2 regions of the Aliirhizobium cellulosilyticum genome follow, and region 1 is predicted to be linked to the other one. Evidence: predicted binding sites of a transcription regulator. Region 1 holds the regulator's gene; the other holds the start of a gene.
What was found. The regulator LexA, encoded in region 1, represses DNA repair genes until DNA is damaged. The targets are predictions, from matches to a motif close to TGTTCNNNNTGTGTTCNG.
Positions count from the first base shown of each region.

Region 2: the regulator LexA is predicted to act here: its motif matches at 2,482-2,499, upstream of radA (DNA repair protein RadA).

Region 1 is NZ_JACIGW010000001.1:1,209,837-1,214,256, forward strand. It holds gene GGE33_RS05660 (ComEC/Rec2 family competence protein) at 1-1,496, shown strand, start outside; gene lexA (transcriptional repressor LexA) at 1,477-2,190, opposite strand; gene GGE33_RS05670 (VOC family protein) at 2,389-3,261, shown strand; gene kdsA (3-deoxy-8-phosphooctulonate synthase) at 3,266-4,114, shown strand; gene eno (phosphopyruvate hydratase) at 4,234-4,420, shown strand, end outside.
Region 2 is NZ_JACIGW010000005.1:298,983-303,402, reverse strand. It holds gene purF (amidophosphoribosyltransferase) at 1-188, opposite strand, end outside; gene GGE33_RS20705 (CvpA family protein) at 327-914, opposite strand; gene radA (DNA repair protein RadA) at 1,029-2,444, opposite strand; gene alr (alanine racemase) at 2,549-3,721, opposite strand; gene GGE33_RS20690 (ClbS/DfsB family four-helix bundle protein) at 3,956-4,420, shown strand, end outside.

The DNA.
Region 1 (4,420 bases):
TGCCAATCAAGAAGATTGCCGCCGGCGGGGCGCTTGCAATGGTTACGGCCTATTATCTGGTATCGGGCTTCGGTGTATCCGCCCAGCGCGCCTATATCATGATGGCGGTGATACTTGTTGCCGTGCTTTTGGACCGGCCCTCGATAAGTTTGCGAAATGTAGCCTTGTCTGCGCTGATCATCCTCATCTGGACGCCTTCGGAAATTCTGGGGCCAAGTTTCCAGATGTCGTTTGCTGCCACGGTTGCGCTCGTGGCCGGTTATGCGGCCTGGTCGCGACGCCCTGAAACGGAAGAGCGGGAGCGATTTCCCATCCGTCATCCTCTGGTGACATTGGCTGCCGTTGGCTGGCGCTTTATCGCCGGCATTATCGCGACATCGCTGATTGGTAGTCTTGCGACGACGATGTTTTCCGTCGAGCATTTCCATCGCGTCGCCACCTATGGGCTTGCCGCGAACCTGGCTGCCATGCCGATCATCAGCTTCCTGGTGATGCCGGCCGGGCTTGCTGCGATGTTGTTGATGCCCTTCGGCCTCGATGCTCCCTTCATCGGGATCATGGCCTGGAGCCTCGAATGGGTCATCTTGATCGCGAAGCATGTAGCGGGATGGGGCGGGGACATTGTCGTCGGAGAACAGCACCCCTGGTTTTTGCCGCTTGGGGTCTGCGGTTTTCTGCTACTGACGCTCCTCAGGACACGGCTTCGCTATTCGGGCTTACCTTTCCTGTTTACCGCTGCGGCCCTGTTCTGGGTGGGGGTGCAACACGCCCAATCAAGTCTTCTCATCGCTGAAGATGGGAACCTCGTTGCTTATCGAGATGCAGAACGTGCTGCCGCCAACAGGAAACGTCCCTCCGAGTTCGTCTATGGGCAGTGGATGTATGCGCGACAGCTTCCAGTGCTGGCTATGCCGGAGATGTTGGAAAGTGAAATTCTAAAAAATATGCCGGGTTCTTCCAGTGAAAGACTTCCGGAACACGTTCTGATCGAAGCGCAGCGACTGATGAAGGAGGCAGGGAGTGTCAGATTCTCATGTCAGCTCAAGGCCTGGTGCGCATTCATGTCACCGGAAGGTGTTTTGGTCGTTGTTGTTGATGATGGCCGTTATGCCGGAGCGGCTTGCGACGTTGCCGGCCTTGTTATCGCGCCGCGTGCGCGTTTCCATTCCTGTCGGTCTGGTACCCCGATGCTGAGCGGCGCCAGCCTGCGCAAGACAGGGTCAATTGAAATCGATCTTTCCGGGGCGGCGGCAGCCGGAAAATGGAGTGTCACGACAGCAATGGCTGGCACGGTTCGCCCATGGACCATTCATCGCCAATACGACTGGCGACGCAATCTCTATGACCCGTATCTGCCGGAATGGATTTCCAAACCAAAATCGAGTGGCCGTCTTGAGGCGCAGTTTGCTGTCTCAGATCAAGCAGGAACGGATTATCGATCAGAAGCGCCAACTGATGTTGGCAACAATTCCGGTGTCAGTGATAACGGCGAATGAGGCCGACGAGCCTGCCCTGGACCTTGACCCGATCCGGTGGAAAAATTCGTGTCTCGTAAGCCGGGTTTGCCGCTTCCAGCGCAATCGAGCCACCCTTGCGGCGGAAGCGCTTGAGTGTGGCCTCTTCATCATCCACGAGTGCAACGACGATATCGCCCGGATTGGCGGTGTTGCCGTTGCGAATGATGACGGTGTCGCCATCCAGAATTCCGGCCTCGATCATCGAGTCGCCCTTGACTTCAAGCGCATAATGCTCGCCGGATCCCAACATCTCTACGGGGACGGAAATGTCGTGGGTATTATTCTGAATTGCCGAGATCGGTACGCCGGCGGCGATGCGGCCCATGACCGGCACGCTTGCAGACGCGCTGTCATTGGCGGAGACAGGCGGGGCAGCAGGCGTCGCCGGCTTCTTGCCAAGGCTTCCCTCGATCACGCTCGGTGAAAAACCGCGTTTCGGCTGCAGCGTGGGAACATAGGCTTCGGGAAGCTTGATGACCTCGAGTGCGCGCGCTCTGTTGGGGAGACGGCGAATGAAACCGCGCTCTTCAAGTGCCGTGATGAGCCGATGGATGCCCGACTTCGACGCAAGGTCGAGAGCGTCCTTCATTTCATCGAAAGACGGAGGTACGCCCGACTCCTTCATCCGTTCGTGAATGAACAAAAGCAGTTCCTGTTGCTTGCGAGTCAGCATGTGAGGCGCACCTTCAGATTTGAAACAAATGCAGAACGAACACTATATGTTCCATATGTGTTCCGCAAGTCCTTAAATTTTCGTGACAATATAATCAGTTTCTTGGATGCCGAATGACGTTCTCAGTCGGAATCTACTTGCGCTCCCCGGCGGTCTGCCCAATCTACGCCTAGCGGATCAGAAGTCTGGGGGACATGTGTGACTGCTAGGAATATCGATCATCTCGTTTTGCCTGTTGGAAATCTCGGCAAGGCACGCGAGCGGCTGTCGTCTTTGGGTTTCACTGTCGCGCCTGACGGCGTGCATCCCTTCGGTACGGCCAATGCCTGTGTTTTTTTTGAAGACGGTACCTATCTGGAGCCACTGGCTGTTGCGGACAGGCGCAAGGCGGGGGCTCATGCCAAGAAAGGCAATGTCTTTGTCGAGCGCGATCTGGCTTATCGCGGTCGCCGCGGACGTGAAGGCTTGTCGGCCATCGTGGTCTCCAGTGAAGACGCGTCGAACGATCATCGGCATTATGTCGCGGCCGGAATTTCCGGCGGTGAGCCCCTCGAATTCGGCAGAGCTGTAAAGTCTCCGGACGGTGACGAGGTCGAAGCTCGTTTCCAGCTTGCTTTTGCCGCGATGGATGGTGCGGCTGATTTCTTTACTTTCTCCTGCCAGCGGCTGGTATCTTTCCCTCAGGATATGGCTGAATTGCGTATCCATGCCAATTCGGTTGCCGGTTTGAAGGAAGTCATTTTGGCAAGTGATGATCCGCATGCTTCGGTTGCCTTTTTTGACAATGTGCTGCGAGCGCCGGGTATCGAAGTTGAAGGTGGACTGGTGTTCCAGGCTGAAACGGGAGCCGTGCGCGTTCTCAGGCGCGAGCAAATTGCGCATGACTTCGGTCTTCCTATCGAAGGGGTGGCAGCCGGGTTGGTAGGGGAGGCCGTGATCTTTCGCAGTCTTGATCTGGCCGTGACAGAGATCATCCTTGCTGCTAATGACGTCGCATTCATTCGCCGGGATGGTCGCGTTCTCGTGTCGCCGTCGCCCGGCCAAGGCGTTTTGTTCGGCTTCGAGGAATAGTAGAATGGCAGTCTCCCCCAATTCAGAAGTTTCGGTCGGCGAAGGCGACAAAAAGGTCGTATTCTCCAATGCAGGCCGGCTTTCGCTGATCGCGGGGCCTTGCCAGATGGAAAGCCGTGATCATGCCTTCATGATCGCCGGCACGATGAGCGAGCTCTGCGGCAAGCTCGGCATCGGGCTGGTCTACAAGTCCTCCTTTGACAAGGCCAACCGTACGTCGATCTCCGGCAAGCGCGGCATCGGACTTGAAAATGCGATGGAGATTTTTGCCGACCTGAAGAAGGAATTCGGCTTCCCGGTCCTGAGCGACATCCATACGGAAGAGCAGTGCGGGCTTGTTGCGCCAACCGTCGACATCCTGCAGATCCCGGCCTTTCTGTCGCGTCAGACCGATCTTCTGGTCGCAGCCGCCAAGACCGGCCGGGCGATCAACGTCAAGAAAGGCCAGTTCCTGGCCCCCTGGGACATGAAGAACGTCCAGGCGAAATTTACCGAGAGCGGTAATCCTAACGTGATGCTGTGCGAACGCGGCGCCTCCTTCGGTTACAACACGCTCGTCTCCGACATGCGTTCGTTGCCGATCATGGCTTCGCTCGGATCGCCGGTGATCTTTGACGCCACGCACTCGGTGCAGCAGCCGGGCGGGCAGGGTGGCTCCAGCGGTGGCCAGCGCGAATTCGTTGAAACGCTGGCGCGTGCGGCCGTCGCAGTGGGTATTGCCGGTGTATTCATCGAAACCCATGAAGATCCGGACAACGCCCCGTCGGATGGTCCGAACATGGTGCATCTGAAAGACATGCCTCGGCTTCTGGAAAAGCTGATGGCTTTCGATGCGGTGGCCAAGGCTGCCTGAACTTCAAAAAAGCGCTTGAGCGTTGTCAAAGCGCAGAAAGCGCCAACACTGTAATTGGCGTGTCATTGAACGTGATACATTTTCAATGACTGCATGGACTTAACTCTGAGGAGAGACCCTTGACTGCTATTACCGATATTATCGCTCGCGAGATCCTCGATAGCCGTGGCAACCCGACCGTCGAAGTTGACGTCTATCTGGAAGACGGCTCGATGGGCCGCGCCGCTGTTCCGTCGGGCGCATCGACGGGTGCCCACGAAGCTGTCGAATTGCGCGATGGCGGCAAGCGCTTTGGCGGCAAGGGTG
Region 2 (4,420 bases), on a different contig from region 1:
CCGTCGAAGGAAACGATACCGGCAGCTTCCTGGCCACGATGCTGAAGGGCATGCAGACCAAGCGCCGTCAGCGTTGCCGCATCCGGGTGCCCGAGGATGCCGAACACGCCGCATTCTTCATGCAGCGTATCGTCTTCCCACTCATTGGAGTGGTTGATGTCGAAGGATTGTGAAGCCGACTGGTCCATCGTGAGCCTGTGCCCTTGATCTTAAAATGGAAAGGCCGGCCGGGGAGTTTTCGTCCCCGGTGCCAGCCCGCTCTCTACCTGAATTCAAGTCATACCACAAATGGTGACGAATTGCGCTGCATCAAGCGCAACACAGCGTCAATTATTTGTAGCAGGTGCGTCGCCTACCGGCGGCAGTTCCTGGCCGGGCTGAACATCGGCCGGCGCTTCTTCCTTGCCGGTGATGCGCGCGCGGATCTGCGGCTCGATATCCTCGGGCAATACGGCTTCAAGACGGCCGACAAGCGTATCGAGGAAAGGCTTCGACTTGGCGTCCACCACCCAGGTCGGCTGCGCCTTGACTGGCACCAGCCAGTTCCAGAAGGCCGTTGCGATGACGAGTAGCAGGATGCCGCGGGCAGCCCCGAAGAGGAAGCCGAGCGTACGGTCCAGCGCGCCGATGCGGCTGTCGATGATGAAATCAGCAATCCGCGAGGTGATGAAGGAGATCACGATCAGCGCGATCAGAAAGATCACGCCTGCAGAGGCGGCAATCGCGATACGGTGATCGGACGTGTATTTTTCCGCATAAGGCACAGCCAGCGGATAAAGATAATAGGCGGCGGCAACCGAGCCGGCCCAGCTGGCGATCGACAGCACTTCGCGGGAAAAGCCGCGGACCATGGCAAGCACCGCAGAAAACAGGGTGACGCCGATGACAATACCGTCGAAGATCGTAATGGGCATGTAAACTCTACTCCAGAACCTGCCGTTCCACACCTGCCGGATGAACCGGCATTTTCGCCCGGCATTCCAGCATTGGGCGCAGTGTCTTACATCAGCCAACTCATTAACGGAAGATCAATCATCTTCTCCGGCATTTTCATGGCCTTTCCCCAGTTTCTTGGCGGATCCGGCAATGCGGGCGACAAGATCGGGAAGGTCCTCGATCATCGTCCAGCGGGCGCTGCCGTTCTTCGGCAGTTCCGCCGAGGTGGCAGGCAGCATGGCGCCGGCAAAGCCGAGTTTTTCCGCTTCCTTCAGGCGCTGGGATGTCTGCGACACCGGGCGTACGGCGCCTGAAAGGCTGATTTCGCCGAAGAAAACACAATCGGCAGGCAAAGCCGCGCCGGCAAGCGAGGAGACGAGCGCCGATGCGATCGCCATGTCGGCTGCCGGTTCCGAAATGCGGTAGCCGCCTGCGACATTGAGATAGACATCGTGCTGGCCGAGCCTGACCCCGCAATGGGCTTCGAGCACGGCAAGGATCATTGCCAGACGCGAACTGTCCCAGCCGACCACGGCGCGGCGCGGCGTGCCGAGCGAAGTGGCTGCTACAAGCGCCTGTACCTCGACCAGAACCGGCCGTGTGCCTTCCATGCCGGCAAAGACGGCGGCACCCGGAGATTTGGCATTGCGCTCGCCGAGAAACAGTTCGGACGGGTTGGAAACATCGCGCAAGCCGTTATCGGACATTTCGAACACGCCGATTTCGTCGGTCGGCCCGAAACGGTTCTTGACCGTTCTGAGGATGCGATAGTGATGGCCGCGATCGCCCTCGAAATAAAGCACGGCATCGACCATGTGCTCGACGACGCGCGGACCGGCGATCTGGCCTTCCTTCGTCACATGCCCGACGAGAACCATGGCGGCACCCGTCTGCTTGGCAAAGCGGATCATTGCCTGCACGCCGGTGCGCACCTGGGTGACGGTGCCAGGGGCCGAATCTGCCGTATCGCTCCAGAGCGTCTGGATGGAATCGATGATCACCAAATCGGGGCGTTTGCCTTCGGAAATTGTGGCAAGGATGTCTTCCACATTGGTTTCCGCAGCAAGCAGCACGTCCGAATCCGCTGCACCGAGGCGCTGGGCGCGCAGGCGCACCTGGGCCACCGCCTCTTCGCCCGAGACATAGATGATCCGGTGGCCGCGGCGTGAAAGTGCTGCTGCCGCCTGCATCAGCAGCGTCGACTTGCCGATGCCGGGGTCGCCCCCAATCAGCACGGCGGAGCCGCGCACGAAACCGCCACCGGTGGCGCGGTCGAGTTCGGAGATGCCGGTGAAAATACGCGGTGCCTGTTCGGTTTCGCCCGACAGCGTGGTCAACGCAACGGCACGGCCCTTCTTCGGGGCCTTGCCGGGACCGCCGCCGATGCCGCCCATCGGGTCTTCCTCGACGATCGTGTTCCACTCGCCGCAGCCGTCGCACTTGCCGGCCCAGCGGCTATGCACCGTGCCGCAGTTCTGGCACACGAATTGGGTTTTGGTTTTTGCCATAGATTTGATCGCCGCCTTGAATATCTCGGATACCCGCAAGAACAAAAGCGGAACCAATGGCCTTTTAAGCGAAACTGGCGGGTGATGACAAGACGGCGGTGATATCAATCGTCCGGATAAATGTAGCGCCGTTCATAACGCAGCCCGAGCGCGGTCAGAAGTTCGTAACCGATCGTGCCGCCGGCGCGTGCGGTGTCGTCGAGTGCGATGTTCGGGCCGAACAGTTCGATATAGTCACCGGTGCGGATTTCGTTTTCGGGTACGTCGGTCACGTCGAAGATCGTCAGATCCATCGTGACCCGGCCGATCACGGGCACGCGCCTGTTGGCGATGAAGCCAAAAGCGCCGGGTGCGCCTCCAGCCCGAAGCGGTACGCCGGAACCTGACAGCGAACGCAGGTAGCCGTCGGCATAACCGGCCGACACAACGGCAAGCCTGCTGTTGCGCGACAGCTGATGGGTGGCGCCGTAGCTGACGGTCGAACCGGACGGCGCATCACGGATCTGGATGATGCGTGCCTCCGCCTTGGCCACGGGTTTAAGCGCCTTCATGCCGTTGACCGCCTCGCCGCCATAGGCGGCAATGCCGGGACGGGTGAGGTCGAAGTGATATTCCGGGCCGAGAAAGATGCCTGCGGAAGCAGACAGACTTGTCGGAACGCCTTCGAAAGCCGCAGCAACCCGTTGGAAAGACTCAAGCTGTGATCGGTTGAGCGGAGAGGCCGGCGAATCGCCGCTGTGAAGATGCGACATGACGAGAACGGGTGAGAAACTTGCCGGCCGCGAGACATCCTCGGCAAAGGCGATCGCTTCTTCCGCGGGAAGGCCGAGCCGGTTGAAGCCGGTATCGATATGTAGCGCACAAGGATGGTCGCCATGTTCGGCGGTGACCGACATCCAGAAGGCCAGCTGTTCCTCGGAGATGATCACCGGGACCAGATCGTTTTCGTAAAACATCCGTTCCTGGCCCGGCCATATGCCGGAAAGCACGTAGATGCGGGCATCCGGCGCGTAGGTGCGCAAGGTTACGCCTTCCTGCACCGCGGCAACGAAGAAATCCCGTGCGCCGGCTTCATAGAGCGCGGTACCGCAATCCTCAAGCCCGAGACCATAGGCATCCGCCTTGACGACTGCGGCGGTTGAAGCCTTTCCACAGCGGCGCGCCATTTCCTTCCAGTTGTCGACAAGTGCGCCGAGATCGACCGTCAATCTCACGGGCGCGATATCGAAATCATCCGGATAGGTTTCGTCGCTGTCAAAATCGGTCTGTTCTGTCATGGCGGTCTCAATTGAATATGCTTTTGAAAGGCGGAGTGGCCGATCCTAACCTTTTTGCCGGCTGGAAAAAGGCCGCGGGTGAAGAATAAGGTTCTCCGTACAGGCTTTTGACACCACAATAATAGTGCAGCAATCCTAGGGTCGGTGTCCGGCTGCGACAGCCGGACGGCTTCATATCCTGTGGACAGAAGCGTAGCTTAGATGCTGTATTCGAACAGCATCTGAAGGCGCTCCATGGCTGTACCCGGTTCCAGGCAGGAACTTCTTGCGGCGATCTCCACGACCTTCAACAGGCTTTGGGACGATCTTGCCAGCGTTCCGAAGGTCCGGGCGAGAGAGGCATCCATGCAGGGCCACATGGCAGGCTCGATGATGAGCCCGGCGGATCTCGTCGCATACCTCATCGGCTGGAACGAACTGGTGCTGAAATGGCTCGATCGGGATGACCGGGGTGAAGCGGTCGATTTTCCGGAGATGGGGTTCAAGTGGAACGAACTGGGGCCGCTTGCCCAAAAATTCTATGCAGACCATGACGCACTGGACTGGCCCGAGCGGTTGGAACGACTGAGGACGGTGAAAGAGCAACTGGTCTCGACAATCAGCAACCGGTCAGATGACGAGCTTTACGGCAAAGGCTGGTACGGCAAGTGGACCAAGGGGCGCATGATCCAGTTCAACACCGCGTCGCCCTATGCCAAT